2 linked regions of the Novipirellula artificiosorum genome follow. The protein of the gene in region 1 interacts with the protein of each later gene in a pairwise test. Links are inferred from orthologs where the notes say so. Each region holds a gene or a part of one and is shown in the gene's direction. Other genes may lie near its edges.

Region 1 (3,290 bases):
GAGCAAGGACGAAGGCGGCCGTCACACGCCGTTCTTTAGCGGTTACCGTCCTCAGTTCTACTTCCGAACGACCGACGTCACGGGCACAGCCAACTTGGTTGACGCTGAAATGTGCATGCCCGGCGATAACGTCAAGGTCGAAGTCGAACTTCACAAGCCGATCGCGATGGACGATGGTGTTCGTTTCGCGATTCGCGAAGGTGGCCGTACCGTCGGCAGTGGTGTTGTTACGAAGATTCTTTCCTAAACCCACTTTGCAAATGACAAAAACCGATGGCCAGCGGGGTTTTATGCCTCTGTTGGCCATTGGCTTTTTGTAGCAGATTCGTTACGATTTCGCGAAGTTCGAGAAATCACTCGATCGATCAGAAATCACTCAGGGGTGTAGCTCAATTGGCAGAGCACTGGTTTCCAAAACCAGCGGTTGAGAGTTCAAGTCCCTCCGCCCCTGCTTTGACCACAAAAATCATGCATCGAAGTTTACCGCTGCAAAGGACTTGCAGTCTTGCAGTCGCCAGGGATCACTTTTAGGAGCAAACGGTGTCACGAGACATTGCGGGGACAAACAGTGCCCCACTTACGAGCGAATTGTTCCATACCTCGGTTTACAAGCCAAACCAGGGACGGATCGTTCGACAATTGACATGCTTAGCCATCTGGGTGATCGTCGCCCTGGGTAGTTGGAGCTTGTATGCGACACTGCGCGGTTATTTTCCCACCGGATCCTACGTTGCCCCGGTTGCCTCGGGGTTGCTGCTCGCGATCGGAGCTTGGGTCGGGTACCGTTTGGTCAACTGGCCACAATTCGCTGATTTTCTGATTGCCGTCGAAGCGGAAATGAACAAGGTCACCTGGCCGAGTAAGGATGAGCTGATTCGAGCTTCGATCGTCGTCATCTTCACGATTTTTTTCCTTGCCATCGCATTGTTCAGCTTCGACATCCTCTGGCAGTTCATCTTTAATTTCATCGGCGTGACAAGCTAACAACGTCCCTAAAGCTTTGCCGACGCCCGAACGCTGCGGTCGGCTCTTTGCTCCCTCCTAACGTATTACCGTGAACGAAGCTGGAAAACCGTGAACGAAGCCGATCCTACGAAAGACGATCTTGAGACGATGGAAAACGATGCCGACAAGGCTGCGGCCGACTCGCAGGATCAAGAGGACGCGACGGTCGAGATGACCGAAACGGTCGCTGCTGGCGGTGCAGACGATGTCGACACGGAACAGGCCTCCGCCCCTGCGCCCCCACCCCCTGCACCCAAGCCAAAGATCTCGAAGCCGAAAGTCGATACGGTAGAAGAGACCGAAGCAAAGATGGATTGGTACATCTTGAAGGTCGCGTTCAACCGCGAAGATTCCATTGCCGACGCGCTTCGAAAACGGGTCCTGATGGAGGGCATGCAAGAGTTCTTCGGTGAGATCATCGTGCCAAGCGAAGATGTAGCGACCTTCACTCGTGATGGAAAACGCCGGGTCACCAAGCGAAAATTGCTACCGGGTTACATCATGGCCAACATGATCATCAATGATGACACTTGGTTCTTGGTTCGGGAAACTGGTGGCATCAGCGACTTTACCGGAGCGGCCGGGAAGCCGATGCCGATGGAGCCTGCGGATATCGAGCGGTTTGTGAATAAGCCGGAACTGGATGACGAGGAAGAAGCACCGATCAAAACCGCCATCCCTTTCAAGGTCGGAGACCGAGTCCGCGTCAAGGAAGGCAATTTCGAGAACCAAGAGGGCGACGTCGATTCGGTGGACGAAGCGAATGGCCGCATTACCGTCATCATCAACATTTTTGGACGAAGTGTTCCGATGGAACTCGATCACTGGCAAGTCGAACCGCTGTAACGGCTCGTTGTCGGCTGTCAGCGGTTCGCTCGCAGCTTCCTTCCCTAATCATTCAACCCTATACCGAATCAAATAACGAAATAAAAAGATGGCAAAACAAGTAACCGGGGTCGCAAAGTTTCAAGTTCCTGGCGGCCAAGCTACCCCCGCGCCGCCCGTCGGAACTTCATTGGGAAAGTACGGTGTGAATCTTGGGCAATTCGTTCAAGGATTCAACGATCGAACCAAAGAATACAATGGTACCCCGATCCCGGTGATCGTCACCATCTATAGCGATCGCAGTTTCGAATTCGTCACCAAGAGCCCCCCAGCCGCATCCTTGCTGAAGCAGAGTGCCGGCATTGCTAAGGGAAGTGGCGTTCCGAACAAAGACAAGGTTGCCACCGTGACACGGGGCCAATGCGAAGAGATCGCCCAAAAGAAAATGGCAGACCTCAATGCTCGTAACCTCGATCATGCAACGCGGATGATTGAAGGCACCGCCCGCAGCATGGGCATCATCGTCGAAGGCTAGTCGAGATCCACGGTATACAAGCGGCTGAATCGAACAGGCATCTTGACTCCGTGTCGATGCATGCGGTCAGCCAGATGCCCCACGGCTTCGCCGGAGACCACCGTGTCAATTGCGTCTTGAGCGGCCAATTGATACGGCCGCAACTGTTGGCTCTTAGCCATTTGGCATGCGAGGGTTAATTGACGACAAGCTTCTTTCTTGTTGGTGCGGGTCGATGAAGTAAGCTGTCTTAGCAATCCGCCGTAAAGCAACGCCAGCACATCGGCGTAGGCATTTTGCTCTCGCTTGAGCTGTTGCAGAAAACCTCTGGCGCGCACGGCCCATTGCTCATCGCATTCTGTCTTGAGCAAATGCAGGCAGATCAACGCTCCGGTGGATAAAACGGTCACTCGCGTTAGTTGCAGCCTGCTAAATGGCAGCTTCATCAGACCTGGCCGAAGCGATTCAAACTGATCCCATGCCTTGGCAAAGTCACCTCGGTAGATCGTCAAGTGGAGGTTAGCAAGCCATTCCGTGAAGTTGAACATTTGAATGCCAACCCCGGGCATGACATGCTTGGCATTATCTTCTCGAATTTTGGCGCACTGTTCAACTTGGTCTCGCATCAGCCACGCCGATGCGCCAGCGGCACCGCTCATGACCATCCACTGAAACAGGTCGTTGCGTTGCAGGGCATCCTCACACATTTGGTTGCATCCATCCATCATCGGACGCCACTGACCCAGATTCCATTGCGCCCAAATATCGAGCCAACGTGTGTGCGAGATTTCGAAGCTGAGTGGATCGGACTGGGATCGGTAATGCTGCAAGCAGGTCGCGACGGACGTATTGGCCCGTCGCCAACGCAACGCCAAGGCGTTGGAAACGACGATCCCCGCCCAGACGTCACCGATTGCTTTCGGGTTCCCCAACTCCACCGCACGCG
Region 2 (3,180 bases), on another replicon or contig:
CGGGGATGACGACGAAAGCCAGCGGGGGTTACAATACTTAGAGTCGGTGCTTCATCCGCCAACCCGGATCGAGATCACGCGAAGGCTTCGCGAAGCGGAATCCGCTGGGGTTCAGGTTGCCGTGTTAGACGTCCCGCTGCTTTTCGAATCGAAGTGGGACCGAAGCTGCGACGAGGTTTGGTGCGTCAAATCAACCTGGGCACACCGATTGCAGCGAGCACAACAACGAGGCTGGGATGAGGCCGAGCTTCGAAAACGAGAATCGAAACAGCTTGCGATGGAACAGAAATGCCGGCTCAGTCAGCGGGTTCTGACAAACGACCGAGGACTCGATGACCTTTGCTGCCAAGTTCGACAAAACTGGGACATATTGACTCACTCGGATGCTCACTATGTCACCGACGCACACTGCCAGGATCCTTAGCAAGACCGATGAGTTGAAAAGTTGCCGAGTTCAAACAGCGTTCGAAGCTGTTTTCGTCCCTGCAGCATTTTGAATAAGATTCCGCTTCCCAATTCCCCCCATCTCAACAACCAGCACTTCGCTCTTTTCCATCTCCCCCCCCTGCTCACTTCCCGCCATCACGTGGGACCTTACATCATGCAACCCAATCGGCCATCTCGCCCGCGAGATCAGCGTGGTTCGAGTGACAACAACGGACCGCGAGAGTATCGCAATTACCGACGTCAAAACGACCGACCTCGTCATCCCGACAAAGAGGTGGATCAGCGTATCCGTGAACTGGACGCGGAACGCGACCCGCTATCGCTGCCCGAAGAGATCGTCAGCGAAGCAAACAAGTGCGGCGAGAAAGTTGGCATTCCCAGTGCCGATCACGACACACCGCAGCTTAACATCGCTCAGTTGCAGCGGATGCCAATCGAAGAATTGAACGAGATCGCGGCCCGCGAGGGGATTGCCGAGGTCAAAGGGGGGAAACAGGAGCTGATCTTCAGCATCTTGAAGCACCGCATGAAGGCGGGCGGCTTGATGTTCGGCGAAGGCACGCTCGAAATCCTGCCGGATGGTTTCGGGTTCTTGCGTAGTGCCGACTACCACTATGTATCGTGCCCAGACGACATCTACGTTTCGCCGAGTCAGATCCGACGCTTCGGCTTGCAAACCGGCAGCCATGTTGCGGGTCAAATCCGGCCTCCGAAGGAAAACGAACGCTACTTCGCTCTGCTGCGAATCGAAGCGATCAACCGTTTGGATCCGATGCAGCGTCAGCACCAAAAGCCGTTCGATGAGTTGACGCCTTTGCATCCCAACAAGCGGATCATGATGGAGCATGACAGCAAAGAATGGAGCACACGTGTGGTCGACATGTTGACCCCGATCGGGTTTGGTCAACGCGGTTTGATTGTCAGCCCACCGCGAGCGGGCAAGACAATTCTGATGCAACAACTTGCTCGTGCCGTACTGGCCAACTATCCCGAAGCCTATGTCTTTGTGTTGCTGATTGACGAACGCCCCGAAGAGGTCACCGATATGGAGCGCGAAGTGCGCGGCCCCCAATGCGAGGTGATCAGTAGCACGTTCGATGAACCCGCCCAGCGGCACATCCAGGTCGCACAGATGGTGATTGAGAAAGCCAAGCGGATGGTCGAAGCAGGAACCGATGTCGTGATCTTCTTGGACTCGATCACACGACTCGCACGCGCGCACAACAGCGACGGCGAATCGACTGGCAAACTACTTAGCGGGGGGTTAGACGCGGGGGCGCTGCAAAAACCAAAGGCCCTGTTCGGATCGGCGAGAAAGGTCGAAGAAGGGGGGTCGCTGACGATCCTTGCAACCGCCTTGGTCGATACCGGCAGCCGTATGGACGACATCATCTTTGAAGAATTCAAGGGAACGGGGAACCTGGAAATCGTACTCGATCGTACCTTGGTGGATCGAAGGGTCTGGCCCGCGATTGACATTGGCAGCAGCGGAACGCGGCGAGAAGAAATGTTGATGGACCCCGAAGAGCATCGTCGCATTTCCGGTCTTCGCCGAGCAATCGCCGGGTTGGCACCAGCCGATGCGATGCAGAACCTGCTGACCCAACTTCGTAAGACGCAAAACAATGCCGAATTTTTGATGAGTTTGAAGGATGTCGATTGAACGAACGGGACTCGATGGCAAACTGCCAAAGGGACGAATCGCGATCATCGCAAGTCGCTACAACCCTGCAATTTGTGATTCGTTGGTCAAGGCCGCCGTCGCAACCCTCTGCGAAGCGGGCGTTGATTCGCAAAGCATCGTCGTCGTCAGGGTTCCTGGCGCCTGGGAATTGCCGCTGGTGGCTCGTAAAATGATCGACAAAGCAAAGGTGATCGGGGTGGTCACCCTGGGCTGTGTGATCAAAGGCGAAACGACCCACGATGAACACATCAACCGGGCAGTCAGCTTGTCACTGATGCAACTGTCGATCGAAACGCGGATCCCGATCGGATTTGGCCTCTTGACTTGCAACACCGTGGAACAAGCGTTGCAGCGAAGTGGTGGGAACGTTGGCAACAAGGGCGAAGAAGCCGCCGGAGCCGTGATCGAGATACTGCGGCTCGATAGCCAACTGTAAGCAACGTCTTTGCAGCGATCGTGGATTCTTGATGCCGATTCCGTTTGCCCCTAATCGGCGCGTGACCCGTTTGCTTCTAGAATCGTTGCACCGTCGAAGTTGCGCGGTGCTGATTCCCGTTTCCTCTGTTTGAAGTTGTTAGGTTCGAATGTCCACTCGCCGCCGCGCCCGCGAGATCGTATTGCAACTGCTGTACGAAGCGGACATCAATGACGCTCGTGAAGAGGACGCTGCGATGCAGTTCATCCGATCGCGACTTCAAGGCCGAAAAGCTTTAACGGTGTTTGCTCATCAGTTGCTCGTTGGAACGCTAAAAAACCGCGACGCCATTGATGTCCAGCTCTCTAAATTGGCGACCAACTGGACGCTACCACGGATGGCGGTGACCGATCGTAATGTGCTACGGCTGGGGGCATACGAAATCCTCTTCGCGGACACACCCGGCCGCGTCGCTGTCAACGAAGCGATCGTCCTCGCCAAACGTTACGGCGACAAGAACAGCCCTCGCTTCGTCAACGGGGTCCTCGACCGACTCTACAAGGATCTCGCGGGCCAGCCGCAAGCGGACAAGCCGACTTAGACGAGGTGCGAGCGGACGCCGGATCACTGACGG

Evidence for each region.
Region 2: the proteins of nusG (region 1) and rho interact in binary tests that used the Escherichia coli proteins (3 or more experiments, as listed by UniProt). The link is inferred for Novipirellula artificiosorum from one-to-one orthologs.

Annotation. Positions count from the first base shown.
Region 1 is NZ_SJPV01000007.1:401,847-405,136, reverse strand. The notes cover bases 49-3,013. They hold nusG (transcription termination/antitermination protein NusG), read left to right. Parts: upstream 49-1,176; coding sequence 1,177-1,851; downstream 1,852-3,013. Other genes in these bases: Poly41_RS20250 (hypothetical protein), read right to left, coding at 2,362-3,013; rplK (50S ribosomal protein L11), read left to right, coding at 1,940-2,365; secE (preprotein translocase subunit SecE), read left to right, coding at 541-984; tuf (elongation factor Tu), read left to right, coding at 49-247. In the rest of the region: more of tuf, read left to right, coding at 1-48; more of Poly41_RS20250, read right to left, coding at 3,014-3,290. UniProt on the Escherichia coli protein: Part of the processive rRNA transcription and antitermination complex (rrnTAC). The complex forms an RNA-chaperone ring around the RNA exit tunnel of RNA polymerase (RNAP).
Region 2 is NZ_SJPV01000001.1:862,750-865,929, forward strand. What follows is about bases 1-2,855. They hold rho (transcription termination factor Rho), read left to right. Parts: upstream 1-601; coding sequence 602-2,110; downstream 2,111-2,855. Other genes in these bases: coaE (dephospho-CoA kinase), read left to right, coding at 1-424; ribH (6,7-dimethyl-8-ribityllumazine synthase), read left to right, coding at 2,100-2,567; nusB (transcription antitermination factor NusB), read left to right, coding at 2,716-2,855. In the rest of the region: more of nusB, read left to right, coding at 2,856-3,147. UniProt on the Escherichia coli protein: Facilitates transcription termination by a mechanism that involves Rho binding to the nascent RNA, activation of Rho's RNA-dependent ATPase activity, and release of the mRNA from the DNA template.